3 regions of the Streptomyces sp. NPDC058683 genome follow, and region 2 is predicted to be linked to each of the others. Evidence: riboswitches for the same ligand, from Rfam matches in the RefSeq annotation. Region 2 holds a riboswitch; each other region holds the start of a gene.

Region 1 (10,158 bases), on a different contig from region 2:
GACGCGCTTGCGCCAGGTGCGCCCGCCCCGGCGGTTCACGCCGAAGAGCGTCGAGCCCTGGCGTACGTAGAGGGTGCCGCCCGCGACCGTGGGATCGCTGTACTGGGTGCCCTCGCCGGTGAGCATGAGGTCCCACGCCTTCGATCCGTCGGCGGGGTCCAGGGCGACCAGCTCGTAACTGCTCGCGGTGACCGCCAGGCCGCCGAACGACACGCTCGTGAAGTAGCGGCCGCCGCTCGGCAGCTCGTTGCCGGACTTGTGCCAGAGCGCCTTGCCCGTCCGGCTGATGCCGTGCAGCATCTGCTCACCGCCCGACCCGGCCACCAGGACGTCCCCGATCAGCGCCGGGCGGCCGGTGTCACTGCCGGCCGCCGTCGCCCAGAGCCGCTTCCCGCTCTTCGCGTCCAGGGCCCGCACCTGATCCCCGAACGTGCCGACGTAGACCACCCCGTCCGCGACCATGGGCTCGCTGGTGGGCGCCGGCCCGGTCGGCGTGCTCCAGGCCACGCTGCCGTCGGGGGTGTACGCGCGCACCCCGCCCGCGTCCGTGGGGCCGTAGGACACCAGGACCAGGTCGCCCGCGGCCACCGGGACCTGGCTGTTCCCGGCGACCGGTCTGGTCCAGCGCACCCGGCCGCGCCGGTCGAGCGCGCAGAGCTTCGTGGAGCCCTCCCCGTTGTCGTACAGCAGGCAGTACACGCCGTCGGCGGTGGCGAGCGGGGGCATGACCGGGCCGCCCAGCGCGGTGCTCCAGACGGGGCGGCCGTTCGGCGTCACCGCGTGCAGCGAGCCGTCCGCCCCGCCGACGTACACCAGGTTCCCGTCGGCCGACACCGCCGCACACGGGCCGCGCTGCCCGCCCAGCCCCTGGACCGGGTACTGCCACCCCACCTGGGTCGCCGACGACGAGACCGTGCCGGTCCGCCCCTCCCGCACCGCCGGACCCGTGCCGGCCGAGGAGTCCCGCAGCCACAGCCACCCGCCGACGCCCCCGCCCGCCACGACCGCCGCACCGCCCGTCAGAGCCGCCAGCAGCCGCCGCCGTGAGGCCGGGGCGGCAGCCGGTGCGGCCACGGGCATGTCCGTGACTGTCGCGGGCGCCACGTACTCGACGCGGCTGTCCCGTTCCCCCGACCCGTGTTCCGGCACCCAGCGCTCATCGCTGTCCACGGTCCCCGATTCCGCCGTGGCGCGGCCGGCGTACCACCCCGCCCCGAGGCCTGCGCGGAGGGAACGCCCGGTGTGCCCCACCGCCGCGACCACGTCCGCGGGCGTCGGCCGCGCCCCGGGGTCGTCGCGCAGACAGGACTCCACGAGCTCCAGATGGTCCTTCGGTACGGCGGACAGGTCGACGTCCCCGGTCAGGATCCGCAGCAGGACGACCGAGTCCTGCCCCTCGCCGAAGGGTTCCCGTCCGCCCGCCGCGTACGCGAGGACCGCGCCCAGCGAGAAGACGTCACTGGCCGGTCCCACGTGGGCGCCGTTGCGGATCTGCTCGGGCGAGACATAGCCGACCGACCCGACGATCACCCCGGTCCGGGTCAGCGCGGTCCCTTCCAGGGCCCGGACGATCCCGAAGTCGATGACCCTCGGGCCGTCCGGCGCGAGCATGATGTTGGAGGGCTTCAGGTCCCGGTGCACCAGCCCCTTGGCGTGGATCGCGGCCAGCGCCTCGCCCAGCGCGGCCGCCAGCAGCCGTACCGCGCCGCCGGCCAGGGGACCGCCGTCGAGGATCGCGTCCCGCAGGTTCGGCCCGTCCACGTACTCGGTGGCCATCCACGGCCGTACGGCCTCGGTGTCCGCGTCCACGACGCGGGCGGTGTACGTCCCCGTGCCGCCGACGGTCTGCGCGGCCCGCACCTCGTGCCGGAACCGGGCCCTGAAGGTCCGGTCCTCCGCGTGTTCGGCGCGCACCACCTTCACGGCGAGCCGGAGACCACCGCGCGCCTCGGCGAGATACACCTCGCCCATGCCGCCGGATCCGAGTCTGCCCCGGACCTCGTAGGGACCGATGGTCCGAGGGTCCGTCTCGCGCAGCTCCTCCACCCCGTGCTCCCCCTGCCCTCCGTACAGCTGCCGAAGGAAGCGTATACGCGCGGCTGGACGTCAGTCCGTCAGACGGCCGGTACGCAACGGCCGTCCTCCGTACGGTAGTTCCACTTCGCGCCATCCCGGACCAGCTCCTTGACGGCATTCACGAACCGCTCCACATGCTCGTCCGGCGTCCCCGCCCCGAAGCTCACCCGGATCGCGTTCAGGGACTTCTCGCCCGGTGCCGCCTCCGGCGCCCCGCACTCGCCCTGGGTCTGGGGGTCGGAGCCCAGCAGGGTCCTGACCAGCGGGTGGGCGCAGAAGAGGCCGTCGCGGACGCCGATGCCGTACTCGGCGGAGAGGGCGGCGGCGAAGTGGGAGCTGTTCCAGCCGTCCACCACGAAGCTGATCACTCCGACCCGCGGGGCGTCGTCGCCGAAGAGGGAGAGGACCCGGACCTCGGGGACCTCGGCCAGCCCCGCCCGCACCTTCTCGATCAGGTACCGCTCGCGGGCGACCAGCGTGTCGAAGCCGGCCTCGGTCAGCGCCTTGCAGGCCGCGGCGATCGAGTAGGCGCCGATCACGTTCGGGGAGCCCGCCTCGTGGCGTGCGGCGCTCTCGTGCCACTCCACGGCCACTCCCCCGTCCTCGCGCCGGGTGACCTTGCGGCTGGCGCCGCCGCCGGCGAGGTACGGCTCGGCCGCCCGGAGCCAGTCGGCGCGGCCGGCCAGGACGCCGGAGCCGAAGGGGGCGTACAGCTTGTGGCCGGAGAAGGCGATCCAGTCGACGTCCAGCTCGCGGAGGCTCACCGGGTGGTGCGGGGCCAGCTGGGCCGCGTCCAGGACGATCCGGGCGCCGTGCGCATGGGCCGCCGCGGCCAGCTCCCGCACCGGCCACAGCTCGCCGGTGACGTTCGAGGCGCCGGTGACACAGACCAGGGCCGGGCCGTAGCCCCCTTCAATGGACACGGTGCGGTCGGCGAGGGCCTGCTCCAGGGTCTGGACGGCCTGGCGCGGGGTGCGCGGGGCGTCGAGGTAGGTGACCCGGGCGTCCTGCCAGGGCAGCAGGCTCGCGTGGTGTTCGGTCTCGAAGACGAAGACCTGGCAGTCGGCGGGGAGCGCGCGGGCCAGGAGGTTCAGGGAGTCCGTGGTCGAGCGGGTGAAGACCAGCTGGTCGTCGGGGCGGCAGTCGAGGAACTCGGCGACGGTCCGGCGGGCGTTCTCGAAGAGGTCCGTGGAGAGCTGGGAGAGGTAGCCGGCGCCGCGGTGGACGCTGCCGTAGTAGGGCGCGTAGGCGGCGACGTCGTCCCAGACCCGCTGGAGGGCGGGGGCGCTGGCCGCGTAGTCGAGGGCGGCGTAGGTGACCTCGCCGCCGGTGACGAGCGGGACGGTGACATCCTGGCCCAGAACGGGCAGGGGGGAACAAACCGACGGGGCGGAGACAGCGGTGGAGACGGACATGGCGGAACTCCCGTGAAAGGAAAGAAGAAAGTGAAAAGGGGTGCGCGGAAGTGGGGCTCGACGCCCTAGCGCATTCGCTTGCTCACGGGAGACTCCCTCGACGACCAGGATCCCTGGGCTGTGCTCATTCGGATGAGCGTGAGGGATCCGCGCTTGCCGCAGACCTCGCTGCCTGCGGCCTGGTCTTCACCCGGGGCACCCCGCCACGGACGGAGGGTTGCCGGACAGTCGGCCGGGGCCTCATGACTGTCACTCATGACCTGGATGGAAAAGTAGAGGAAGTGATCGCCGGCGCGCAACTTCTGTCCGGATGACGGACTGCCGAAGGCGCCGGCGTCACATGCTCCTGCGGCCCGGCGTCTACCGGTTGGTCGCCGCCGCCCAGCGCTCCAGCGTCCGCTTGGCCGCGCCCGAGTCGATCGACTCCGCCGCCTTGTCCATGCCGGCGCGGATCTGCTCGGCGAGCGTTCCGGTGCCCGGGTCCAGGGCCACCAGGGCCGCCGCCGAGTTCAGCAGGACCGCGTCGCGGACCGGGCCCGTCTCGCCGTCCAGGAGCCGGCGGGCGACCTCCGCGTTGTACGACGGGTCGCCGCCGCGCAGCGCCTCCACCGGGACCAGCTCGATTCCGGCGTCCCTCGGGTCGAAGGTCTCCTCGGTGACCTTGCCGTCGCGGACGATCCAGACGTGGGACGTGGCGGTGGTCGTCAGCTCGTCGAGGCCGTCGTCGCCGCGGAAGACCAGGGAGGAGTTGCCGCGTTCCGCGAAGACGCCCGCGACGACCGGTGCCATGCGCGGGTCCGCGACGCCGACCGCCTGGGCCCGCACCTGGGCGGGGTTGGTCAGCGGGCCGAGGATGTTGAACACCGTGCGGATGCCCAGCTGGCCGCGGGCCGCGCCCGCATGGCGCAGCGCCGGGTGGAACTTGACGGCGAAGCAGAAGGTGATGCCGGCCTCCTCGGCGACCTCGGCGACCCGCCGCGGGGTCAGGTCGAGGTTGACGCCGAGCTTCTCCAGCACGTCCGAGGCACCGGACGCGGAGGACGCCGCCCGGTTGCCGTGCTTGACGACCTTCGCCCCGGTGCCGGCCACCACCAGCGCCGACATCGTGGAGATGTTCACCGTCTTGGCGCCGTCACCGCCGGTGCCGACGATGTCGACCGTGCGGCCCGGTACCTCGATGACGTTGGCGTGCGCGTACATCGTGCGGACCAGGCCGTTGATCTCGTCGACCGTCTCGCCCTTCGCCCGCAGGGCGACGACGAAGCCGGCGATCTGGGCGTCGGTCGCCTGGCCGCGCATGATCTGGTCCATCGCCCAGGCCGTCGCGTCCGCGCTCTGGTCCTGGCCGTACAGCAGCGCGTTCAGCACCTCGGGCCAGGAACGGCCCGCCGCGGTGTCGCCTCCAGCGGGGGTCACAGCGCTCATAAGGCCGCTCCTGATGGTCGTACCGGCAAAACAACAGTGTCACGCCTACCCTATCCAGCCCCGGGCACGGCGAAGGGCCCCCATCCGTACACCGGACGGGGGCCCTTCGACCGTGGCGTGGCGACGCGGTCGATCAGTGGTGGCCGTGGCCGCTCGTGATCTCCTTGTACTCCTCGACGGTGGGCTTCGGGATCTGGTTGTCCTCGCCGTAATAGGCGCCGCTCAGCTTCGCGCGGAGCTTCTCGGATCCCTTGATCTTGCGCTCGACACCGTTCTCGTCCACCGCCGCGCCGACCTGGGCCGGCTCGTACTGGTGGTGGGCCGTGAGGGTGTGCAGCTGCTCCTGGCTGAGCGGCTCGTGCACCTCGATGAACTCACCGTGCGGCAGCCGCTTGATGATGCCGGTCTCACGACCGTGCAGCACCTTCTCGCGGTCCCGGCGCTGCAGGCCGAGGCAGATCCGCTTGGTGACGATGAACGCGATCACCGGTCCGGCGAAGAAGAAGATCCGGACGAACCAGGTCACGTCGTTGATCGACAGATGGAAGTGGGTGGCGATGAGGTCGTTGCCACCACCGATCAGGCCGACCATGTACACGGTCACCCAGGCGACACCGAACCCGGTACGGGTCGGGGCGTTGCGCGGGCGGTCCAGGATGTGGTGCTCGCTCTTGTCGCCGGTGACCCAGGACTCGATGAACGGGTAGAGCGCGATCGCGCCCAGCACCAGACCGAACAGGACCAGCGGGATGAAGACGCCCAGGACCAGGGTGTGGCCCCAGAAGTTGATCTCCCAGCCCGGCATGTAACGGATCAGACCCTCGGCGAAGCCCATGTACCAGTCGGGCTGGGCGCCAGTGGACACCTGGTCCGGACGGTAGGGGCCCATGGCCCAGATCGGGTTGATCTGGGTGGTCGCCGCGATGGCCGCGACGACACCGAAGACCAGGAAGAAGAAGCCTCCGGCCTTGGCCATGTAGACCGGCAGCAGCGGCATGCCGACGACGTTCTTCTCGGACTTTCCGGGACCCGCGAACTGCGTGTGCTTGTGGTAGAAGACCAGGATCAGGTGGCCCACCACCAGGCCGAGCATGATGCCCGGCAGCAGCAGGATGTGGATCGAGTAGAACCGCCCCACGAAGTCGTGGCCGGGGAACTCGCCGCCGAAGAGGAAGTACGAGATGTACGTGCCGACGATCGGCATCGACAGGATGGCGCCCTCGGTGAAGCGGACACCGGTGCCGGAGAGCAGGTCGTCCGGGAGCGAGTAACCGGTGAAGCCGGTGAACATGCCCAGGACGAACAGCAGGAAGCCGAAGAGCCAGTTGATCTCACGCGGCTTGCGGAACGCGCCGGTGAAGAACACGCGCATCATGTGCACGAACATGCCGGCGAGGAAGATCAGCGCGGCCCAGTGGTGGATCTGCCGGATGAGCAGACCACCGCGCACGTCGAAGGAGATGTGCAGGGTCGAGCTGAACGCCTCGGACATCAGCTGTCCCTGGAGCGGGACGTAGCTGCCGTGGTACACCACCTCGTTCATCGACGGGTGGAAGAACAGCGTCAGATACACACCCGTGAGGATGATGATGATGAAGCTGTACAGGCAGACCTCGCCCAACATGAACGACCAGTGGTCGGGGAAGATCTTGCGCATGTTGGACTTGGCCAGGGAGTAGATCCCGAGCCGTCCGTCGGCCCAGTCGGCGACACGCTCGCCGGCCGGGGCCTTCCCGCGCTCGTCGCGGCCCGCCGCGCCAGCGGCTGATGCCTGCGTGGAGTTCTCGTTAGTGCTCATCCGCGCTCCCAGAATGCAGGACCGACGGGCTCCTCGAAGTCGCCGAGCGCCTGGAGGTAGCCCTCCTCGCTCACACCGATGCGCAGCTGCGGCAGGGCGTGACCGGCCGGGCCGAAGATCACTCGGGCACCGTCGGAGAGGTCGAAGGTGGACTGGTGGCACGGGCAGAGCACGTGGTGGGTCTGCTGCTCGTACAGCGAGATCGGGCAGCCCACGTGGGTGCAGATCTTCGAGTAGGCCACGATGCCCTCGTGGGACCACTCCAGCTCGCGCTTGTCCTTGATGTTGTCCGGCTGCAGCCGGATGATCATCAGGGCCGCCTTCGCCATCACGTTCTGGAAGTCCTCCTGGGACTCCTCGACGCCCTCGGGCTTGGCGAAGGTCAGCGAGCCGACGGCGACGTCGGAGGGACGCAGCGGCTCGTTGGTGTTCATGTTGACGAGCAGCTTGCCCTTCGACCACGCCGTGTGGCGCAGCGAGGTGCCGGGCAGCGGGCCGAGGTCGCGCAGCAGCACGACACCGGAGAGCGGGACCAGGGTCAGCGCACCGAACATGGTGTTGCGGATCAGCTTGCGCCGGCCGAGCGCCGACTCCTTGGCACCCTCCTTGAAGTCGGCCAGGACCTTGGCCTTGACCTCCGGCGGGGCCGAGATGGCGTGCCGCTCGTCGGCGACCTCCACGTCGGACATCAGGGTGCGGGCCCAGTGGACCGCGCCCGCGCCGATGCAGAACAGCGCCACACCGAGGGTCAGACCCAGCGCGAAGTTCAGCGCGCTGATGTGACCGATCGGGAAGACGAAGATCGACTTGTCTTTCGGGATCGTCACATAGGAGGCGATGAAGCCGACGGTGGCCAGCATCGACACCGTGAACAGCAGGGCCACCACACGCTCGGACCGCTTGGCGGCCCGCTCGTCGATGTCCTGGATCCGGTGCTCGTGAGGCGGCAGACCGGGGTCCGCGAACGGGTTTTTCTCGTCCGCGATGCTCACGGCGCCGTGCGCGTGGCCCTGCTCAGCGGGCAGGTTCTCTTCTGGAATCTCTTGGCTACTCATGACTTCTTGGCCTTTGCGGTCCGAGCGGCGACCCAGACGGCGACCGCGATCAGGGCACCGAGACCGAAGATCCACGCGAACAGACCCTCGCTGACCGGCCCGAGGCCGCCCAGGTCGAGACCGCCGGGGTTCACCGTCTTGGGGCTGTTGACCGCGTCGAGGTACGCGATGATGTCCTTCTTGTTCTTCTCCGACAGCGTGGTGTCGGGGAAGGACGGCATGTTCTGCGGGCCGGTCTGCATGGCCTCGTACATGTGCTTCGGGGCGACGCCTTCCAGGCTCGGCGCGAACTTGCCCTTGGTCAGCGCGCCACCCGCACCCACGAAGTTGTGGCACTGCGCGCAGTTGGTGCGGAAGAGCTCGCCGCCCGCGGCGATGTCGGCACCGCCCGGGCCGTACTGCTCCTTGGTGGGCACCTCGGGACCGGCGCCCAGCGAGGCGATGTACGCCGCGAGCTGGTCGATCTGGGCCTGGGTGTAGATGTTCTTCTTCGCGACGACCTGCGGGCCCTGCGAGGTGGCGGCTGGCATACGGCCGGTGCCGACCTGGAAGTCGACGGCCGCGGCGCCCACGCCGACCAGGCTGGGACCGTCGGACGAACCCTGACCGCCGGTGCCGTGGCAGCTGGCACAGCCGACCGAGTAGAGCTTCTTGCCCTCCTCGATGGTCAGGGACTGGGAGGTTTCATCGGCCTGCGCCTGGCCCGCGGGCGCGAACGCGGCGTACAGCCCCCCAGTGGCCGCCAGCGCAAAGAGTAGGACGACGACCGCCGCCAGCGGATGGCGTCGTCGTGCGGAGAGCTTTTTCACGGATTACCCCGGTGTCAGGATCTTCTGCGTCGATGCTTCTGGGTTGTGCGCTTCTGCAGCGCGTGGAGCCGGCCTGGCTACTTGATCAGGTAGATCGTGGCGAAAAGGCCGATCCAGACGACATCGACGAAGTGCCAGTAGTAGGACACGACGATGGCCGCGGTCGCCTGCTCGTGCGTGAAGCGCTTCGCCGCGTAGGTGCGGCCGAGAACGAACAGGAAGGCGATGAGGCCGCCCGTCACGTGCATGCCGTGGAACCCGGTGGTCAGGTAGAACACCGAGCCGTACGGGTCGGAGGAGAGCGAGATCCCGTCCTCCTTCACCAGGCTGGTGTACTCGTAGATCTGACCGCCGATGAAGATCGCGCCCATCACGAAGGTGACGATGAACCAGCCCCGGAGCTTCTTCACGTCCCCGCGCTCGGCGGCGAACACGCCGAGCTGGCAGGTGAGGGAGGAGAGCACCAGGATCGTGGTGTTGGTCGCGGAGAACGGAATGTTGAGATGGCTCGCCATCTCCTTCCAGTGATCCGGACCGGTCACCGATCGCAGGGTGAAGTACATCGCGAAGAGGGCCGCGAAGAACATCAGCTCGGAACTCAGCCAGATGATGGTTCCGACGCTGGTGAGGTTCGGCCGATTGACCGACGGGTGCGCGTGCCCGGTTTCTACTGTCGTTGCTGTCGCCACGACCGACATTATGTCGGTCGCTTATCTCGCGCTCACTCCGGGGGGTGCCGTTCGGGGTGTCCGCAGCGTGTGTACTGCCCGGATGGCCCATCGAAGCGGTGTTCCAACAGGTGTTGACGAGGTGTCCGGGGGAGTAGCATCCGGCGCATCGGTCCTGTCCGTACGACGCTGACGTCTCGGAGGAACAATGCAGCCGACCGCCACGGTGCTGGTCTACAGCGACGATTCCAACACCCGCGAGCAGGTACGGCTGGCCGCCGGCCGGCGACCGGCTCCCGATGTGCCGTTCGTCGAGTTCCTGGAGTGCGCGACGCCTCAGGCGGTCGTCACCGAGCTGGACAAGGGCGGCATCGACGTGTGCGTGCTGGACGGCGAGGCCGTGCCGCTGGGGGGCATGGGGGTATGCCGGCAGATCAAGGACGAGGTGTTCAACTGCCCGCCGGTGCTGCTGCTCATCGGGCGGCCGCAGGACGCGTGGCTGGCCACGTGGAGCCGGGCGGACGCGGCTGTGACGCTGCCGGTGGATCCGGTGGAGTTCGCCTCGGCGCTGGCGTCTCTGCTGCGGCAGCAGAGGCTGCAGAGCGCCTAGGAGAGGGCGGGGCGCGGTGGGTTCGCGCGTGCGGGCCGCATGTGGCTGGTCGCGCCCGCGCGGCGGTAGCCGCATATCGACTACCGCCCCGCGCCCCTGGTTTCTCACACTGACGTCGGCTGCAAACGCACCGCGTCCTGGGGCTTCGGGCCGTCCGGGGTGCCGTTGACGAGGGCGCTGCCGTTGCGCCAGTCCTTCCAGGCGAGGTTCCAGTCGCCGAAGCCGTTGCCGAAGTTCTCCATCTCCTTGCCGTTGGAGTTGACCACCTTCACCACGTCACCCGGGTGGAACGTGTCGTAGAA
Region 2 (10,158 bases):
GGCGTCCAGGACGAGCAGGTCGGCGTCCTTGCCGGGCTCCAGGGAGCCGACGCGGTCGTAACGGCCCAGCAGCCGGGCCGGGTTGGCGGACAGGGCGGCGACGGCGTGCTCGACGGGCAGCCGGTCGACGGTCACCGCCCGCCGCAGCGCGCGGTCCAGGGTCAGCGTGGAGCCGGCGATGGAACCGCCCTCCACCAGCCGGGCGACCCCGTCGGTGACCTCGACCTCCAGCGGGCCGAGGAGGTAGCGGCCGTCACCGCTGCCCGCCGCGTCCATGGCGTCCGTGATGAAGGCCACCCGCTCCGGGCCCGCGTGGTGGAACGCCAACTGGAGCGCGGCCGGGTGGAGATGGGTGCCGTCGTTGATCAGCTCGACGGTCACCCGCTCGTCCTCCAGGAGGGCGGCGATCGGGCCGGGGGCGCGGTGGCCGAGCGGCGGCATCGCGTTGAAGAGGTGGGTGGCGACCGTGGCGCCCGCGTCGATCGCCTCCATCGTCTGCTCGTACGACGCGTCCGTGTGGCCGACGGCGGCGATCACGCCGTGCTCGGCGAGCAGCCGTACGGACTCGATGCCGCCGGGGAGTTCGGTGGCGAGCGTGACCATGCTGGCGTGGCCGCGCGCCGCGTCGACCAGCTTGCGGACCGCCGCCGGGTCCGGGTCGCGCAGCAGCGCCTCGGAGTGCGCGCCCTTGCGGCACGGGGAGATGAACGGGCCCTCGAAGTGGATACCGGCGATCTCCCCCTGCTCGGCCAGCTCCGAGAGCAGGCCGGCCTGACGGGCGAGGATGTCCATGTCGTCGGTGACGGTGGAGGCGACGAGGGTGGTGGTGCCGTGCGCGCGGTGCGTGTGGACGCCGGTGAGGATCTCCTCCGCGGTGCCCGAGGTGAAGGAGGCTCCGCCGCCGCCGTGGTTGTGGATGTCTACGAAGCCGGGCAGGAGCCAGTGGCCGGTGACGTCGATGACCTGGGCGTTTTCCGGGGCGGTGGCGGCGATTTTCGTGCCGTCGACGACCACTTGGCCCTTGTCGACGACTCCTGTGGGGAGGACTACCCGGGCGCCGTCGAGGACCAGGCCGTTCGACCCCGGCTGCGGGTGCGTGGGGGCTGGTCGCGCCCACGCGGCGGTAGCCGCAGATTCAGCGCTGCCCCGCGCCCCTGAAGGGGCGCTGTAGTGCGGCTCGTTGGCGGCCATCAGGGGGTTACCTCCGGAGTTGTCGTCGCTAGTAGGTCCTGGGCGAGCAGGCCCGCCCCCAAACAACCGGCCGTGTCTCCCAGTGCCGCCGGGACGATCGCCGGCAGCTTCTGGAAGGTCACCCGGCTCTGTACGGCCTCCCGCAGCGGCTCGAACAGCACGTCCCCGGCCTCCGCCAGGCCGCCGCCGATGATCAGGACGCGGGGGTCCAGCAGGGTCAGGGCCGTGACGAGGCCGTCGGCCAGGGCGGCCACCGCCTCCTGCCAGACCCGGACGGCGTTCGGGTCGCCGGACGTGACGGACTTCGCGCAGTCCGCCGCGTCCGCGTCCGGGTCACCGGTGGCCCTCGCCCACGCCTCGCTCACCGCGGCCGCCGACGCGTACCGCTCCAGACAGCCGCGCTGCCCGCACGGACACGGCGCGCCCTGCGGTCGTACGACGATGTGGCCGATCTCGCCCGCGAAGCCGTGCGCGCCCGACTCCACCCGGCCGTCCAGGCCGAAGCCGCCCGCGATACCGGTGCCGAGCGCCACGAAGAAGAAGCGGTCCGCGCCCTGGCCCGCACCGAGCCGGCCCTCCGCCAGGCCGCCGGTGCGCACGTCGTGGCCGAGGGCGACCGGGATGCCGAGGCGCTCGGCGAGGAGGGCGCGCAGGGGTACGTCGCGCCAGCCGAGGTTGGCCGCGAAGACGGCGATGCCGTTCGGCTCGTCGACTATGCCGGGGACGGCGAGGCCGGCCGCGGCCGCGCCCTCGCCGAAGTGCTTCTCGCCGTACGCGTACAGGTCGGCGGCGAAGTCGAGGATGGCGGCGACGACGGCTTCGGGGCCGCGGTCGCGGCCGGTCGACCGGCGGTCCCGGTGGAGCAGCTCGCCGTCCGGCCCGACCAGCGCGGCCTTCATTCCGGTGCCGCCCACGTCCAGGGCGATGACATGTCTCACGGGAACAGTGTGGCCCGCCGACCCGTAAGAGGTCTAGTCCACTTGCGTGGTGTAGACCTTGTGGTTCGAGATATTGAACGGCGAGACAGTTGGACAGGGGTAGTTCACGTGCGGCGGCGTAGGGCAGGAATGATCGCGGTGGTGTCCGCAACGGGCATGACGGCGGTTCTCGGTGGCTGTGGGACGACCGGATCCTCGGACGTCACCATCAGACTCGTCGCAGCCGACTACGGAGACTCCGCCGCCAACAGTTCCCAGAAGTACTGGGACAAGCTGGCCAGGGCGTACGAGGCCAAGCACGCCGACGTGAAGGTCGACGTCACCGTCTACTCGTGGAACGACGTCGACCGCAAGGTCAAGGACATGGTGGCCGCCGGCAAGGCGCCCGACCTCGCACAGATCGGCTCGTACGCCGACTACGCGGCCGCCGGCAAGCTGTACGAGGCCGGGGACCTGCTCTCCATCCCGGTCCAGGCCGACTTCCCCTCCCAGCTCGCCGAGGCGGGCCAGTGGAACCACGCGCAGTACGGCATGCCTTTCGCCGCGTCTACGCGCGTCCTCTTCTACAACAAGACCCTCTTCACCGAAGCCGGCATCACCCCGCCCACCACGTGGAAGGAGCTGGCGGCCGACGCGCAGGCGCTCAAGGAGCACGGGGTGAAGTACCCGTACGCGCTGCCGCTCGGCCCCGAGGAGGCGCAGGCGGAGACCATGCAGTGGCTGCTCAGCGGCGGCAGTGGCTACACCGACGACATCGGCACGTACACGATCGACTCCTCGCAGAACATCGACACCTTCACCTGGCTCAAGGACGACCTGGTGGGCAAGGGCCTGACCGGACCGACGGCGCCCGGCAAGCTGAACCGCGCGACGGCGTTCGCCGCGTTCGCCGACGGCCAGGTCGGCATGCTCAACGGCCACCCCACGCTCATCAAGCAGGCCGAGAAGAAGGGCGTGAAGTTCGGCACGGTTCCGATGCCGGCCCGCGCCGGCCAGAGCACCACCACCGCCTCCATGGGCGTCACCGACTGGATGGCGGCGTTCAGGCAGAACGGCCACGCGGACCAGGTCGGCGACTTCCTCGACTACGTCTACAGCGAGAAGAACGTCCTCGACTTCTCCCGCGAGTACGGTCTGCTGCCGGTCACCACGTCCGCGTCCCAGACGATGACCGACTCCCCGCAGGCCGAGGACAAGCAGCTCCTCCCCTTCCTGGAGCAGCTGCCGACCTCCGAGCTGTACCCGGCCGGCAAGACCTCCTGGGCCGCGATCAGCGCCGACGTCAAGGAGCAGATAGGGACCGCGGTCACGGCGACGGGCGACCCGACCGCGGTGCTCAGCCGGATCCAGTCCAAGGCCGCGGCGGCGGACAGCCGTACGACGACGGGCTGAGCGTTACGGTTCTCGGCATGGACCGGCAAGAACTGGGCGCACGCGAGCAGGCGATCCTCGCCCTGGAACGCCGGGGCTTCCCGAGCCCCGGCGCGAAGGAACGGGCGATCCGCGAGGAACTGGACCTGGCGCCGGTCCGCTACTACCAGCTCCTCAACGCCCTCCTCGACGACGAGCGGGCACTGGCCCATGACCCGGTGACGGTGAACAGGCTGCGGAGGGTGCGGGACGCGCGGCGGGGGGACCGCTGACGGGGCTGTAGGCCGGGGGGATCTGCGGGCCGGTGGGGGCTGGTCGCGCAGTTCCCCGCGCCCCTTTGGGGCGCGCTGTCCTGGGCGTCGCGGATAGGGTCGCCGTATGGGTACGCATCCGACGGACAACCCTCTGCCTCCGCCTCGCACCCCCGCCGGTCGCGACGGCCTCGCTGCTCTTCTCTCGCGGCCACGCTCCGCGCTGATCGGTCTCGACTTCGACGGGACCCTCGCGCCGATCGTCGCCGACCCCGAGCAGGCCCGGGCTCACCCGGACGCCGTACCGGCCCTGGCCGCCCTCGCCCCGAAGGTGGCCGCCGTCGCCGTCATCACCGGCCGCCCCGCCGAGATCGCCGTCCGCTACGGCGGTTTCGCCGGCGTCCCCGGCCTGGACCACCTCGTCGTCCTCGGCCACTACGGCGCCGAGCGCTGGGACGCGGCGACGGGCGAGATCACCGCGCCCCCGCCGCACCCCGGGATCGCCGCCGTCCGCGCCGAACTCCCGGCCGTCATCGACGGCGCAGGGGTGCGGGGTACCTGGATCGAGGACAAGGGCCATGCCGTGGCCGTCCACACCCGCCGGGCCGACGACCCCCAGGCCACCTTCGAGACCCTCCGCGCCCCCCTGACCGACCTGGCCACCCGCCACGCCCTGATCGTCGAACCGGGCCGCCTGGTCCTGGAACTGCGCCCCCCGGGCATGGACAAGGGCGTGGCACTGCGCGAGTACGCGAGGGAGATCGGCGCGGGCGCGATCCTCTACGCCGGCGACGACCTGGGCGACATCCCGGCCTTCGCAGCCGTGGAGAAACTACGGGCGGAAGGCACCCCCGGCCTCCTCGTATGCAGCGGCAGCACAGAAGTAACAGACCTGGCAGACCGAGCCGACCTGGTGGTGGACGGCCCGGAGGGAGTAGTACGGCTGCTGAAAGACGTGGCTGATCAAAGCGCCCCGTAAGCAAGCGCCCCGTAAGGGGCGCGGGGCTGTGTTCGATATGCGGCTCCGCCGCGTGGGCGCGACCAGCCCCCACGCACCCGCACCCGACATCGAACGGCGCTACCCCGAACGGCGCTACCCCTCCAACGCCTGCAACTGCTCAAGAAACCAAGCCGCAGGCGGCAACGCCGTAGCCGCCGCAGCGAGCCGCTTCGTCCGCTCCGCCCGTTCCTCCACCCCCATGGTCAACGCCTGCTGCAAAGCCACGGCCGTCCCCCCGATGTCGTACGGGTTCACGACCACCGCATCCTCGCCCAGTTCCTCGTACGCCCCCGCCTCCCGCGAGAGCACCAGCACGCACCCCTCGTCCGACACCACCGGCATCTCCTTGGCGACCAGGTTCATGCCGTCCCGGATCGGGTTCACCAACGCCACGTCGGCCAGCCGGTAGGCCGCAAGCGACCTCGCGAAGTCGTCCTTCACATGCAGCACCACCGGCGTCCAACCCGCCGTCCCGTACGCCGAGTTGATCTCGTCCGCGACCCGCTGCACCTCGGCCGTGTAGTCGCGGTACACCGCGAGGTCCTGCCGCGACGGATACGCGAACGCGACATGCACCACCCGCTCCCGCCACTCGGGGTGGTCGTCGAGCAGCTGCCGGTACGCGAGCAGCCCCCGCACGATGTTCTTCGACAGCTCGGTCCGGTCCACCCGGACGATCGTCCTGCGGCCCTCGCCGATCTCCTCCCGCAGCGCCCGCATCCGCTCGTCCACGTCCGGCTCGTGCGACCGCTTCCGCAGGAAGTCCGCGTCGGCCCCCAGCCCGTGCACCCCGATCCGGGTCTCCCCGGCCGCCGGGATCCCCGGGCCCAGCACCGCATGACAGCAGGCCACGAACGCGTCCGCCCACCGCCGGGTCAGGAACGCCGCGTGATCGGCGCCCAGGATCCCGCCGAGCAGCTCCGCCGCGATGTCGTCGGGGAGCAGCCGGAAGTAGTCCGGCGGCGCCCACGGGGTGTGGGAGAAATGGCCGATACGGAGATCCGGCCGCAGCCGGCGCAGCATCCGCGGGGCCAGCGCCAGGTGGTAGTCCTGGATGACGACCACCGCACCCTCGCCCGCCTCCTGCGCCAGCGCCTCGGCGAACGCCTGGTTGTAGGCCTGGTACGAGGCCCACCGCCGCCGGAACTCCGCGTCGAAGACCGGTTCCAGCGGGGTCTGGTAGAGCATGTGGTGGACGAACCAGAGCACCGAGTTCGCGATGCCGTTGTACGCGTCCGAGAACACGTCCGGGTCGATGTCGAGCATCCGGACCTGCTGCCCGCCGGTGTCCCCGGCCGGCAGCCGGCCGCCCTCGGCCCGCCGTACCGCCTCCCGGTCGCCGTCGCTCAGCGCCGCGCACACCCACACCGCGTTCGCGTCCGGCCCGATGGCCGACAGCCCCGAGACCAGCCCGCCGCCACCCCGCTTGGCGTGCAGGGCACCGCCGTCGCCCACTTCATACGAAACCGGGCCGCGGTTGGACGCGACCAGCACCTCAGCACCGCTGGTGGAAGCCATACGCCACAACCTAGCCCGGCCCGGAAACGCTCAAACGTACGGCCGTGCCCGACGCGCCGCCGTATACGGCCGTACGTAGAAGTCACGCCACCCGGCGCTCGGCGTACTCGGCGATCTCCGCCATCGGCGGCCGTTCCTCGGTGTCCACGGAGTAGGTGCGCGGCTCGAAGCCGTCCTCGCCCCGTTCGAACTGGGTGAGGGAAGGGCGGATCAGGTGCCCGCGGGCCAGCCGCAGCTGCGCGGTGCGGTAGATCGCGGCGGACATCCGGCCGAGGGCCTGGCCGTCCTGGTGGCGGTGTTTGCGGACCCCCACGTCGACCTGCGCCAACGCGTTGAGCCCCACCAGGTGCAGGGCGTCGACCAGCATGCCCAGCTCCACGCCGTAGCCGACCGGGAAGGGGAGCTGTTCGAGGAGGGAGCGGCGGGCGGCGTACTCGCCGCCGAGCGGCTGGACGAACCCGGCCAGCTGCGGCCAGTGCATGTTGAGCAGCGGGCGGGCCATCAGTTCGGTGACCCGGCCGCCCTGTCCGGCCGAGCCGGCGAGCGGGCGGTCGTACATCGCCTTGACCAGGTCGACGTCCGGGTCGGTCAGCAGCGGGCCGACGATCCCGGTGACGAAGTCGGAGGAGAAGTCACGCAGGTCGGCGTCGATGAAGCAGACGATGTCGCCGGTGGTGACCAGGAGGGAGCGCCAGAGGACCTCGCCCTTGCCGGGGACGGCGGGGATGCGCGGCAGGATCGTGTCGCGGTGGACGACCCGGGCGCCGGCCGCCGCGGCCACCGCCGCCGTACGGTCGGTGGAACCGGAGTCGACGACCACGATCTCGTCGACGAGCGGCACCTGCCGCATGAGGTCGTGACGGATGATCGCGACGATGTCGCCGACCGTCTCCTCCTCGTTGAGCGCGGGCAGCACGACGGAGACGGACTGACCGGTGCGCTGCTTGGCGGCGAGTATCCGGTGCAGCGGACGGTCGTTCATGGACCAGGAGCGGGTGGCCAGCCAGCGCTCGACTTCTTCCAGCACAGTCAGCGGCTCCTCACTGTCACGGTCACACTGCGAGGTGTGATCCATCTCGCGGTTCGGACGACTATCTCAACTGTCCTGGCCTTCGGTTACAGTCTTGAACAACGCCGATGACCATCGCATGTCCTGAGGTCACCGAGCGTTGACAACCGCATACCGCTCATCCAGAGGGGCAGAGGGAAACGGCCCGATGAAGCCCCGGCAACCCTCCAGTCGGTTACTCGTGGATCGCTGATCAATGTCGATCACTCGCGAGGCTCCCGGCTAGGGAAGGTGCCAAATCCGTCTCACGGCGAAATGCGTCGTGGGGAAGATGAGGAGAAAGGGCCTCGCCTCACATGGCTGTGCAGACTGCTGCGACCACCACCGACTCCACGACCGTCGACCTCGGTCCGGCCACCGCCCTGAGCTGCCGCGAGTGCGGCCACCGTGTGCCGCTCGGCCCGGTGTTCGCCTGCGAGGAGTGTTTCGGCCCGCTCGAGATCGCGTATGACTTCTCGGCCTACGACACCGAGGAGCTGCGGAGGCGGATCGAAGCGGGTCCCGCGAACATCTGGCGCTACGCGCCGCTGCTGCCCGTCCCCGCGGACGTGGCGACCAAGCCGAACATCAACCCGGGCTGGACCAAGCTCGTCCAGGCCGACAACCTGGCGAAGGAGCTGGGCGTCACCGGCGGCCTGTACGTCAAGGACGACTCCGGCAACCCGACGCACTCCTTCAAGGACCGGGTCGTCGCCCAGGCCGTCGAGGCCGCGCGCGCCTTCGGCTACACCACGCTCTCCTGCTCCTCCACCGGCAACCTCGCCGGCGCGGTCGGTGCCGCCGCCGCCCGGGCCGGTTTCCGCTCCTGCGTGTTCATCCCGCACGACCTGGAGCAGGGCAAGATCGTCATGGCCGCGATCTACGGCGGCGAGCTCGTCGGCATCGAGGGCAACTACGACGACGTGAACCGTTTCTGCTCCGAACTGATCGGTGACTCGGCCGGCGAGGGCTGGGGCTTCGTCAACGTCAACCTGCGGCCGTACTACGCGGAGGGCTCCAAGACCCTGGCGTACGAGATCTGCGAGCAGCTCGGCTGGCGGATCCCCGACCAGCTGGTCGTCCCGATCGCCTCCGGCTCGCAGCTCACGAAGATCGACAAGGGGCTGCAGGAGCTGATCAAGCTCGGGCTCGTCGAGGACAAGCCGTACAAGATCTTCGGTGCGCAGGCCGAGGGGTGCTCGCCGGTGTCGGTGGCCTACAAGGCGGGCCACGACGTGGTGCGGCCGCAGAAGCCGAACACCATCGCCAAGTCCCTCGCCATCGGCAACCCGGCCGACGGGCCGTACGTCCTGGACATCGCGCGCCGTACCGGCGGTGCGGTGGAGGACGTGACCGACGAGCAGGTCGTCGACGCGATCAAGCTGCTCGCGCGGACCGAGGGAATCTTCGCGGAGACCGCCGGCGGGGTGACGGTCGGAGTCACCAAGAAGCTCATTGAGAATGGGCTGATCGACCCGGCGAAGTCGGTTGTCGTGCTCAACACGGGTGATGGACTGAAGACACTGGACGCCGTGGCGGGGACCGGGCTTACGGCGACTATTCGGCCCACTCTCGATTCGTTCCGTGAGGCCGGGCTCGCCTAAGTCAGCCGCAGAAAACCAGGGCGTTGCTCTAACCGGAGGTTTAAACGTGAGCGTCACCGTTCGCATCCCCACCATCCTGCGCACCTACACCGGTGGTCAGGCCGAAGTCAGTGCCGAAGGGGCCACCCTCGGCGAGGTCATCTCCGATCTGGACAAGAACCACACCGGGATCGCCGGCCGCGTTCTCGACGACGAGGGCAAGCTGCGCCGGTTCGTGAATGTGTACGTCAATGATGACGACGTGCGCTTCGAGCAGGGCCTGGCGACGGCCACTCCGGACGGCGCCGGCGTCTCCATCATCCCGGCCGTCGCCGGCGGCTGACCCCGGCGACCGCCCGGCGAGCCCGCTGACCTGGCTGTCGTGATGGCCGTATGACCGAACATTACCTTCGGTAACAGCCATCACCGAGTGTTCATTTGATTGCCCCCTCCGTGAGAGAAGCGGAGGGGGCAATTCTGTGTGGTTGAGCGCGGTAGAGTTGGGGAACGCGGTCCCGATCTCCAGGTCGGGGGCCCCGTATTCGATACCGCTGACCCGATAAGAAGTAGCCAAAGTGCGCGGGTTATATGCGGCTTTTGCGGCCTTTATGGGGCCCGACTTGCCCTGAATTCGGCCGAATTCTTGCTACATTCCGGACCCTTCCCGTCCAGAATTCTCGTCCGATTGACCTGTTGCAGACGGCAGTTGGACAGATACATTCAGCCGCGGTCGACGCGTTCCGGCGCACGCCCCCAAACCTGTGGGGGGTGAGGTCTGACCCGGATCCGCGAAGTGTGGATCTGTGCAAGGGCCAGTAATAGGGGAGTTAGGCATGGCTCAGGGCACCGTCAAGTGGTTCAACGCGGAGAAGGGGTACGGCTTCATCGCGGTCGACGGTGGTGCGGATGTTTTCGTCCACTACAGTGCGATTCAGATGGACGGCTACCGCACCCTGGAGGAAGGTCAGCGGGTCGATTTCGAGATCTCGCAGGGCCAGAAGGGGCCGCAGGCGGACATGGTCCGGCTCGCGACCAGCTGAAGCACGCGCCGACTGACAGCGTCGTTCTTCTTTCTTTGTCGGAGGGCTCGTATCCCATGGGGAGTCATGGGTTACGAGCCCTTTGGCATGCCCGGGACGAGCGGGCCGGTGCGCCCCGCGGGGGCGGCCCGGTACGGGGCCGGGGCGCGGCCCAGTCTCCCGGAGGCGCTTGCACTCGGCATGGGCGAGTGCTAATCATTGGCGTTAGCACTCTGAAG
Region 3 (10,158 bases), on a different contig from region 2:
CGACTCCTGCCGCGCGCTGTCGCGCCCCGCCGACGGCTGTCACCGCCACGGTTCTGACGACCACCGGCCGTCTCCGAGGCACGACAGGGGAGTTGCTCGCCATGCAGCCACCGGCGCACCTACAGACCGCGGGGCTTTCGGGCGGCGCACCTGACACCGGTCACTCGTCGATCGACGAACTGCTGGTCCGCGCCCGTACCCGCCTGACGCGGCTGGCCCCGACGGACGCGGCCCGTGAACTCGCCGACGGCGCCCTGCTGGTGGACGTCCGCGCGGACATGGTGCGGCGCGCCGAGGGCGAGATCCCCGGTTCCCTCGTCATGGACCGGAACGTGCTGGAGTGGCGGCTGGACCCCTGCAGCGCCTGGCGCATCGAGGAGGCCGTCGACCACTCCCTGCGCGCGATCATCATGTGCTCGCAGGGTTACATGTCGAGCATGGCCGCGGCCGGGCTGCACGATCTCGGACTGGTGCGGGCCACCGACATCGTCGGCGGCTACGAGGCCTGGCGTGCCGCGGGCCTGCCGGTGGTGCCCGGCGGCACGCTGCCCGGGTCCTACGTGGCCGCCGCCCCGTCCCCGATCAGCCTGGACCCGGGCGGGCAGCGCATGCTGGTGGACGGTGCTCCCGTCGCTCTGACCCCGTTGGAGTTCCGGCTGCTGACCGCCCTGCTGCGCGGCAACGGCCGGGTCATCACCCGGGAGGACCTGCGCTCGGGGCTGGGCGAATGGGCGGGCAGCCGCAGCCGCTCCGTCGACCTGCACATCCACCGCATCCGCCGGAAACTGGGCCCACGTGCCGCGGCTCTGCTGACGACGGAACGAGGCGTCGGCTTCCGCCTGCGCGCGACACCGACACCGACACCGGCCGAGAGCGGCTGACGGGGCCGTCTCCCGCGTGCGCTCAGTCGGCCTGCGCGGCGGTGAGCGGGGGGCAGGTTCAGGTGTGACGGTCAGTCATGGGGCGTTGTTCCGGTGGACGGTTCAGGTGACGGCTGGTGATCGGTGGAGGGCGAACGGCCGGTCGGCGATGCCGCAGCCGCCGATGCGGACCGGGAGACGGGCGGGGCGGGCGGTACGGGCGGCGTGGCCGGCGCGGCCGACCCGGGCGGCGCGGCCGACCCGGCCGCCACATCCAGGGCCGGCGCCGAGCGCGCCCTCCGCGTCAGCCACAGCGCCACGCCGAGCGCGGCCAGCACGGCGGTGGCCGCACCCACGCCCAGCCCCCAGCGCACCCCCGCGTGCTGGGAGATCCAGCCGATGACGGGGGCGCCGACCGGGCTGCCGCCCATGGAGATCACCGTGTAGACGGCCATCACCCGGCCCCGCATGGCGTCGCTCACCTCCGACTGGACGAAGGCGCTCACCGCCGTGTTCAACGTCATCAGCGTGAAGCCGGCGGGCAGCAGCAGGGCGAGGAAGGCGGGGTACGTGGGCATGACCGCCGCGAGTGCCTCGAAACCGCCGAACAGCAGCGCGCCGACGACGACCGTCCGTACCCGGGGCGAGACCCCACGCGTGGCGGCGACCGTCCCGGCGACGGTGCCGACGGCCAGTGCGGTGTTCATGAGGCCGAGTCCCCGGGCCGACGTCGAAGACGCGCCCGGCGAACAGGGTCAGCGTGGTGGGGAAGTTGACCGCGAAGGTGGCGACCAGGCCGAAGATGGTGAACACGCCCACGAGTTCGGGCCGGGCCGCCACATACCGCAGCCCCTCCGCGCCCGCCCCCGTCCACAGCAGCAGGGTCCGGCGGTCGTAGCGGTCGGCGACGACCCCGCCCCACAGGCCGAACAGCAGCACGGGGGCGAACTGGAGCCCGGCGACCCAGCCGAGCGCGGTTCCGCTGTGGGTGAGCGTCAGGACGAACCAGTCCAGCGCGACACCCTGCATGGCGCTGCCGATGTTGGACACCAGGCCCGTGCTCCAGTAGATCCGGTAGTCACGGACCCGCAGCGCGGCGAACACCCCGGTCGGAGCGATGCTGTTGACGGCCATGCCTCTCTTTCCGACGGGTTGCGGCGGGGCGGTCGGGAGGGTGCGCGCGACGGACGCGACGGTGAAAAGGGGCTGCGCGGCGTGTTCACGCGCTTCGAGGAGAAGGAGCCGAGCTGAACCGAGCTGAGGGGAGCGATTGGTCAGCGACAGGTCTGGTCGAACTGGTCGGCGCGACGGCCCGCCCAGAACGGGTCGAGCAGCACGGTGCGTGCCTGACCTGCGGTCTCCATGGCCGGATCAAAGCACACGGCACTAGGTGCGTCCACCATGCGTCCCGGAGCGTGAGACGGTCGCGTCTTCTCGAACAGGGCGTCCGGTTGCGGCATTGACGTACGACAAAACCGATCCGTACGATCGCCAACGGCATTGAGTGTCAGCGTCAAGCCCTGGCTCGCTGACCGGCAACCCTCCCACGCGGTGGGGTGCTCCAGGTGAAAGCCCGGCGGGGTCACCGATGACTCCCGCAAGCGCGTGGCCCCGTCACCGGGGCCGGAGACGAGGAGGGACCGGCATGCGACACAGCGATGACCCGGCTGCCTCCCCCGCCGACGCCACGGCGTACTCCCGGCTCTCGCGTCGGCGCCACATCGATCTGAAGCGCTCGACCAGCTGCCTCTGTCGGCTCTGACCGGCCCGCCTGCCGCCGGCTGACCTCCCGTCACCGGCCACGGCCCCTTCGCGCCGCCCTTCCCTCGCCACCGGTCTCCGGTGTCGTCCACCTGCCCTCCGTCTGCACAGCGCTTCCCCGGCCGGCGCCGATCCGGCCGGGGACCGCACGCCCCTGCACGGCCGTGCCTCGCGCCCCGAAGCCCGGCACCCCGTGCCGGGTGACACGAGTAGGAGAAAGCCCTCCGTGACTGCACTCCCGGATTTCAGACCCTCCCGATGGGCGCCCCTGGCCGCGCTCCTGACCACCAGCGTCCTGCTGACCGCGTGCGGTTCGGGCGACGACGGATCCGGCAGCGGAAGCGGCCAGGCGAAGTCCGGCGGCACCCTGACCTTCGCGGTGGGATCCGACGCCGGCTGCGTGGATCCGCAGCAGGTCGCGAGCAACGACACCATCTACTCGGTGCGCCAGACCGTGGACTCCCTGACCGACCAGGACCCGAAGACCGGCAAGATCGTGCCGTGGCTGGCCAAGAGCTGGGACATCAGCCCCGACGCGACGACGTTCACGTTCCACCTCCGGTCGGGGGTCACCTTCAGCGACGGCTCGAAGCTGACCGCGCAGGTGGTCAAGGACAACTTCGACGCGGTACCGGACCTCGGTGCGCTGGGCACCCTCGGCCAGGGCTATCTGAGCGGCGTCAAGAGCACCACCGTGGTGGACCCGCTCACCGTCAAGGTGGCCTTCAAGCAGCCCAACGCCCAGTTCCTGCAAGCGACTTCGACTCACTCGCTGGGCATCGAGTCGTCGGCGAGCGTACAGAAGTCCCCGCAGCAGAAGTGCAGTGACGGTGTGGTCGGCTCCGGGCCGTTCGTGCTGAAGCAGTACGTGCAGAACCAGTCGGTCACCCTGGACAGGCGGACCGGGTACGACTGGGGTTCCTCGCTGTGGTCGAAGAAGGGCGAGGCCTACCTGGACAAGCTGGTCTTCAAGGTCGTACCCGAGGCGGGGGTACGGGCCGGCAGCCTCCAGTCCGGGCAGGTGGACGCGATCAGCAGCGTCGGCAAGGCCAACGAGGCGGCGCTCAAGGGCGGCCAGGTCGCCCTCCGGAGCCGGGCCAACCCCGGCGTGGTGTTCGGCCTGGGACTCAACAACGCGCGGCCCCTGCTGAAGGACACGAAGGTGCGCCAGGCGATCCTGACCGCCGTCGACCGCAAGCAGATCGCCGACACCGTCTTCCCGACCGGCACCCAGCCGGCGACCAGCGTCCTGGCGCACACCACGCCCGACTACACGGATCTCTCCTCGGACCTGGCCTTCGACGCGGCCAAGGCCAAGTCCCTGCTGGACGAGGCCGGTTGGAAGGCGGGCAGCGACGGCATCCGCGCCAAGGACGGCAAGAAGCTGAGCCTGACCATCACCTGGTTCCCCAACTCGGCCACCAACCAGCCGGCGCTGGAGCTGGTCCAGCAGCAGCTCAAGGCCGTCGGGATCGACGTGGTGCTCAAGCAGCTCCCGGTCACCCAGTTCGCCACCACGCTCCAGTCGGGTGACTTCGACGTGGTGTGGGGGAACACGACCCGCGCCGACCCGGACATCCTGCGCAGCTCGTTCTCGACCCAGCTGGCCAACTTCTACCACCTACCCGCCAGTCCGCTGGACACGGCGCTGTCCTCGCAGGCCGCGACCACGGACACCGCGAAGCGCAAGCAGCTGGTCACCGAGGCGCAGCAGTTGATCGTGCAGAACGCGTACAACGTGCCGGTGGTGGAGCTCCAGACCCAGCTGGGCGTCTCGAACAAGGTGCACGACCTGACATTCGACTCCGGCAGCCGCGTCCAGCTGCACGACACCTGGATCGGCTGACGGATGCGCCGCTATGTGATCAAACGGCTGGCGCAGGCGGTCGGGGTGCTGTGGGCGGCCTACACGGTGTCGTTCCTGGTACTGGACTTCCTGCCCGGTGACCCGGTCTCCGCGATGGCCGGGGCCGGGATGGACTCGGGGCAGGTCGATCCGGCCCAACTCGCCGAGCTGCGGCACGAGTACGGCTTCGACAAGCCGGTGCTGGTCCAGTACGCGGAGTATCTGGGCCGGGCGGTACGCGGGGACTTCGGCGACGCGGTCTCCACCGGCCGCCCCGTGACCTCCACGCTGGCCGACGCGCTGCCGCAGACACTGCAACTGACCGGTGCCGCGCTGCTGCTGGCGGTGGTCCTCGGCGGCGGCCTCGCGGTGGTGGCCACGTACACCTCGCGGCGGTGGCTGCGGCAACTGCTGCTGTCGCTGCCTCCGCTGGGGGTGTCGGTCCCGACGTTCTGGGTGGGGCTGCTGCTCGTCGAGGCGTTCTCGTTCAAGCTGCACTGGTTCCCGGCGTTCGGCAACGACGGGCTGAAGGGTTTGGTGCTGCCGGCGCTCACGCTGGCGATCCCGACCGGTGCGCAGGTCGCCCAGGTGCTGGCCAAGAGCCTGCTGACCGCGCTGGACCAGGCCTATGTGGAGACCGCGCGGGCCAAGGGCGCCGGCCGGTGGCGGGTGCACCTGCGGCACGCGCTGCGCAACGCCTCGCTGCCGGCGCTGACGGTCGTGGGCCTGCTGGTCGGGCAGCTGATCGCCGGTTCGGTGGTGGTCGAGACGGTGTTCTCCCGCGACGGTCTGGGCCGGGTGACCGCGGCGGCGGTCACCACCCAGGACATCCCGCTGGTCCAGGGGGTGGTGGTGTTCGGGGCGCTGATCTTCGTGGCGACGAACCTGCTCGTCGACCTCGTCTATCCGCTGCTGGACCCGCGGATCGTGGTGGCCTCGGACAGGAAGGCGAGCTTCGCATGAGCCAGGGCCTTGTCGACGACCAGGCCGAGGCCGCCCTCGGTCTCGCCCGGCCGGTCGAGACGGGACCTCCCGCGGAACCCGGACGGCCCGCCGACATCCGCCGGGTGCTCCGCTTCCTGGTGCGCCGCCCCGGTCTGCTGCTGTCCGCCGTCGTCCTCGTGCTGGTGGTGCTGGCCGCCTTCTGGCCGGATCTGTTCACCTCGCAGGACCCGCTGAAGGGGGTGCCGTCCCAGAACTTCCGCGGTCCGAGCGGCGGTCACTGGTTCGGCACGGACGAACTGGGCCGCGACGTCTTCTCCCGCGTGGTGCACGGCGCCCAGCTCTCCCTCAAGGCCACGCTGATCGCGGTCCTGGTCGCGTTCGTGGTCGGCGGTCTGCTCGGCGTGGTCGCCGGGTTCGTGGGCCGCTGGGTGGACGACGTGCTGATGCGCTTCGTCGACGTCCTCCTCTCCATCCCCGCGCTGTTCCTGTCGCTGGCCCTGGTGACCGCGCTCGGGTACGGGACGGTGAAGGTGGCCGTCGCGGTCGGCATCGCCAGCGTCGCCTCCTTCGCCCGGGTGGCGCGGGCCGAGGTGCTGCGGGTGCGGCAGGCGGTGTTCGTCGAGGCGTCCCGCTCCTGCGGGACCCGCTGGTACGCGGTCCTCGGCCGGCATGTGCTGCCCAACGCGGCAGGCCCGGTGATCGTCCTGGCCACGCTGGACTTCGGCTCCTCGATCCTGGCCGTGTCGGCGCTGAGCTTCCTCGGCTACGGCGCGCCGCCGCCCGCCCCGGAGTGGGGGACGTTGATCTCCGACGGCCGCAACTACCTGGCCAACGCCTGGTGGCTGACCGCACTGCCCGGGCTGGCGATCGCCGCGACCGTGCTGGCCACCAACCGCATCGCCAGGGCGCTGGACGGCGAATGGGCGCGGCAGCGATGACCGGCGACGCACATGAGATCGGTGACGCACGCGAGAACGGCGACGCACGCGAGAACGGTGAGAACGTGACCACACCACTCCTGGAGATCCGCGGCCTGTCCGTGTCGTACCGCACCCGGGGCGGCACGGTCTCGGCCGTACGGGGCGTGGACCTCGACGTATGGCCCGGGCAGGTGACCGCCGTGGTCGGCGAGTCCGGCTCCGGCAAGAGCACCACCGCACACGCCGTCACCCGGCTGCTGGCGGCGAACGGCACCATCGACGCGGGCACGGTCCGCTTCGGCCGGCACGACCTGGCAACGCTGTCGGAGGCGGAGCTGCGTACCGTGCGCGGCGCGCAGATCGGGCTGGTCCCGCAGGATCCGACGGTCTCGCTCAACCCGGTCGAGCGGATCGGCGACCAGGTCGCCGAGGTGCTGCGCATCCACGGTCTGGCGACCCGCCGGGCGGCGGGCGCCGAAGCGGTCGCCGTCCTTGACCGGGCCGGACTGCCCGACGCGGCCGTCCGGGCCCGCCAGTACCCGCACGAGCTGTCCGGCGGCATGCGGCAGCGGGCCCTGATCGCCATAGCCATCGCCGCGAAGCCCCGGCTGATCATCGCCGACGAGCCGACCAGCGCGCTCGACGTCACCGTGCAGCGGGTCATCCTCGACCATCTCCAGCACCTCACCGAGGAGTCGGGCACCGCGATCCTGCTCGTCACCCACGACCTCGGGGTGGCCGCCGACCGGGCCCAGCGCCTGGTGGTCATGGAGCAGGGCAGGGTGGTCGAGGCGGGCGAGACCCGTGCCGTCCTCGCCGACCCGCAGCACGAGTACACCCGGCGGCTGCTGGCCGCCGCCCCGAGCCTGACCACGGCCCGCCCCCGTACCCCGGTCCCCGCCGCCCCGGCCGACACGGCAGCTCCCCTGGTCGAGGCACGCAACCTGGTCAAGGAGTTCACGCTGCCGCGCGCCGGGGGCGAGGCCCGGACCCTGCGCGCGGTCGACGACGTCAGCCTCACCCTGCGGCGCGGGCAGACCCTCGCCCTGGTCGGGGAGTCGGGGTCGGGCAAGTCCACCACCGCCCGGCTGGTGCTGCGCCTGGCCGAGGCGACCTCCGGGCAGGTGCTGTTCGACGGCACCGACGTCACCACCGCCCAGGGCGCCGAGGTCCGGCAGCTGCGCCGGCGCGCCCAGCTCGTCTACCAGAACCCCTACGCCTCGCTCGACCCGCGCTTCTCCATCGGTGAGGTGATCACCGAGCCGCTGCGGGCGTTCAAGGTCGGCGACCACACCTCCCGGCTCGACCGCGCCCGCGAACTCCTCGACCGGGTCGCGCTGCCCGCCGCGACACTGGAGCGGCGCCCGGCGGAGCTGTCCGGCGGACAGCGCCAGCGGGTGGCCATCGCACGTGCCCTCGCCCTCTCCCCCGACCTGGTGGTGTGCGACGAACCCGTGTCCGCGCTCGACGTGTCCGTGCAGGCCCAGGTCCTTGACCTGCTGGCCGAGTTGCAGGCGGACACCGGCGTGGCGTACCTGTTCATCTCCCACGACCTGGCCGTCGTGCGGCAGATCGCGCACCAGGTCGCCGTGATGCGGGCCGGACGGGTCGTCGAGACGGGGCCGCCGGAGGAGCTGTTCTCCGAGCCCCGCGACGCGTACACCCGCGAGCTGCTGGCGGCGATCCCGGGCGGGCGTGTCCCCTCCCCCGCCGCCGAGACGACCACGAGCTGAGGACCGGCGACACATGAGCACTCCGACCATCACCTCACTGGCCTTCCTGACCCCCGGCAACTTCGCGGACGACGACCCGTACCCGGGTCTGGAGGAGACCCTCCAGCTGTTCGAGTACGGCGAGCGGCTCGGCTACGACGGCGCCTGGATCCGGCAGCGCCACCTCGAACACGGTGTCGGCTCGGCGGCCGTGTTCCTCGCGGCGGCCGGGCAGCGGACCGAGCGGATCGAGCTCGGTACCGCGGTCATCCCCATCGGTTACGAGAGCCCGTTCCGGCTCGCCGAGGACCTGGCGCTGGCCGACGTGCTGTCCCGGGGCCGGCTCCAGATCGGTTTCAGCACCGGCATGCCGCACGCCGACCTGCTCGGCGACCTGGTGTACGACGGCGACTGGCGCGGCTTCGACCTGTCGTACGGCAGGATCGCCCGCGTCCTGGAGAACCTGGGCGGCGACTACCTCGGCGGCCCGGACACGGTCATCCACTCGCCGGGCAACGTCCAGCGGCCCCGTCTGCAACCGCACAACCCCAGTCTGGCGCGCAGGATCTGGTACGGCGGCGGAAGCCTGCGCTCGGTGCGCTGGGCCGCCGGGCAGGGCCTCGGTCTGCTGTCCGGCAACATCGTCACCGGCGAGGACACCGACGACTTCACCACGGCCCAGCTGAACCTGCTCGCCGAGTACCGGCGCACCCTGCCCGGGGACCGGGCGCCGCGGGTGGCCCTGGGCCGGGTGGTCGTACCCCTCGACAGCGCCGACACGGCCACCCGCGCCCGCTACCGGGCCTACGCGGCGAGCCGCCACGAACGCACCCGCGCGCCCCAGGGCCCGAAGCGCATCCTGTTCGCCCCGGACGTGGTGGGCACCGCCGAGCAGATCCTGGAGCGACTGGCCGCCGATCCGGTGCTCGCCGAGGTGTCCGAGCTGCGCCTGGAGTTGCCGTACGAGTTCCACCGGGAGGAGTACGAGCAGATCCTCCACGACGTACGGCACCTCGTCGCGCCCGAGCTGGGCTGGCGGCCCGTCGCGTCGGCGGTTCAGGAGGCGACCCGTTGAGCGCCGTCCCGGAGCCGGCTGTGCGGCTGGAGGTGCACACGCGCGAGCCGTTCGCCGACGGGCACCGCTTCGCCGAGGCCGGGGCGTACGAGGTGGTCACCGCGACCGCGCACTACGCCGTCGACCCGCAGGCCCCTGCCCACCGCGCCGTGCCCGACCTCGGCCTCGCGCCGCGTGACGGCACCGGCCTGGTCCGCTTCAGCGGTGACGTGGAGATCCTGCGCCCGGTCGACGGCGGGCGCCGCCGCCTGTTCTTCGACTGGGGCAACCGCGGCAACAAGCGGGCCGTGCAGTACTTCTGCGACGCCCCGCACACCAACCGGCCGCGGACCCTCGCCGACGCGGGGAACGGCTATCTGCTGCGCCGCGGGTACACGGTCGTCTTCGGCGCCTGGCAGGGCGACCTGCTGCCGGGCGACGGACGGCTGCTGCTGGACCTGCCGGTGGCGAAGCACGACGGCGAGCCCGTACGCGGGCTGACGACGGCCGAGTTCATCGTGGAGGAGCCCACCGGGTCGCTCCCGCTGTCCCGCTGGTCCAGCACCAGGTCGTCTCCGGTGAGCGAGCGCGGCGTGCACGGCGCACGGCTCACCCGGCGGCGTTACGCGCACAGCAGGCCGGAGGAACTCCCCTCGGGAACCTGGCGGTTCGCCCGGGTGCAGGGCGGCGGCAACGACCTGAAGGGACGGTCCACGGCCCTCGTCCCGAGCCGCCACGACCTCCACCTCGACGACGGATTCCGGCCGGGCTGGATCTACGAGCTCACCTACGAGGCCGAGGATCCGCTCGTCCTGGGACTGGGCCTGGTGGCGGTCCGGGACCTCGTGAGCCACCTGCGCCACGATCCCGGCGGGCCGGCCGGTCCCGTCGAGTACGCGTACGGCTGGGGGCGTTCGCAGACCGGCCGGGCCATCCGCGACTTCATCCACCAGGGCTTCAACGAGGACCTCGAAGGCCGGCGCGTCTTCGACGGGCTGCTCCCGCACGTCTCCGGCGCCGGCCGGCTGGGCGTCGCACGCTTCACCAACCTCACCGTCCC

Evidence for each region. A riboswitch is a leader RNA that binds a small molecule or an ion and turns the genes downstream of it on or off. The one in region 2 is predicted to bind S-adenosylmethionine.
Region 1: it holds a riboswitch for S-adenosylmethionine, as region 2 does, so the genes downstream of both, ACFWXC_RS42670 (aminotransferase class V-fold PLP-dependent enzyme) here and thrC (threonine synthase) in region 2, are expected to answer to the same signal.
Region 3: it holds a riboswitch for S-adenosylmethionine, as region 2 does, so the genes downstream of both, ACFWXC_RS27105 (putative leader peptide) here and thrC (threonine synthase) in region 2, are expected to answer to the same signal.

Annotation. Positions count from the first base shown of each region.
Region 1 covers NZ_JBHXSK010000055.1:58,096-68,253, forward strand. Annotated here, with positions in the region: gene ACFWXC_RS42665 (PQQ-binding-like beta-propeller repeat protein) at 1-2,046, opposite strand, end outside; gene ACFWXC_RS42670 (aminotransferase class V-fold PLP-dependent enzyme) at 2,115-3,491, opposite strand; SAM riboswitch class IV at 3,636-3,752, opposite strand; gene trpD (anthranilate phosphoribosyltransferase) at 3,852-4,916, opposite strand; gene ACFWXC_RS42680 (cytochrome bc complex cytochrome b subunit) at 5,050-6,714, opposite strand; gene ACFWXC_RS42685 (Rieske 2Fe-2S domain-containing protein) at 6,711-7,769, opposite strand; gene ACFWXC_RS42690 (c-type cytochrome) at 7,766-8,578, opposite strand; gene ACFWXC_RS42695 (heme-copper oxidase subunit III) at 8,656-9,276, opposite strand; gene ACFWXC_RS42700 (hypothetical protein) at 9,455-9,856, shown strand; gene ACFWXC_RS42705 (Ig-like domain-containing protein) at 9,961-10,158, opposite strand, start outside.
Region 2 covers NZ_JBHXSK010000024.1:115,737-125,894, reverse strand. Annotated here, with positions in the region: gene nagA (N-acetylglucosamine-6-phosphate deacetylase) at 1-1,191, opposite strand, end outside; gene ACFWXC_RS26550 (ROK family protein) at 1,191-2,129, opposite strand; gene ACFWXC_RS26545 (extracellular solute-binding protein) at 2,259-3,521, shown strand; gene ACFWXC_RS26540 (DUF3263 domain-containing protein) at 3,539-3,772, shown strand; gene otsB (trehalose-phosphatase) at 3,879-4,730, shown strand; gene ACFWXC_RS26530 (trehalose-6-phosphate synthase) at 4,845-6,269, opposite strand; gene ACFWXC_RS26525 (glucosyl-3-phosphoglycerate synthase) at 6,352-7,296, opposite strand; SAM riboswitch class I at 7,454-7,616, shown strand; gene thrC (threonine synthase) at 7,635-8,921, shown strand; gene ACFWXC_RS26515 (MoaD/ThiS family protein) at 8,968-9,243, shown strand; gene ACFWXC_RS26510 (cold-shock protein) at 9,734-9,940, shown strand.
Region 3 covers NZ_JBHXSK010000025.1:63,047-73,204, reverse strand. Annotated here, with positions in the region: gene ACFWXC_RS27120 (winged helix-turn-helix domain-containing protein) at 102-881, shown strand; partial or broken gene ACFWXC_RS27115 (MFS transporter) at 953-1,576, opposite strand; partial or broken gene ACFWXC_RS27110 (MFS transporter) at 1,737-1,994, opposite strand; SAM riboswitch class IV at 2,357-2,470, shown strand; gene ACFWXC_RS27105 (putative leader peptide) at 2,506-2,622, shown strand; gene ACFWXC_RS27100 (ABC transporter substrate-binding protein) at 2,848-4,467, shown strand; gene ACFWXC_RS27095 (ABC transporter permease) at 4,471-5,430, shown strand; gene ACFWXC_RS27090 (ABC transporter permease) at 5,427-6,350, shown strand; gene ACFWXC_RS27085 (dipeptide ABC transporter ATP-binding protein) at 6,332-8,065, shown strand; gene ACFWXC_RS27080 (LLM class flavin-dependent oxidoreductase) at 8,079-9,119, shown strand; gene ACFWXC_RS27075 (alpha/beta hydrolase domain-containing protein) at 9,116-10,158, shown strand, end outside.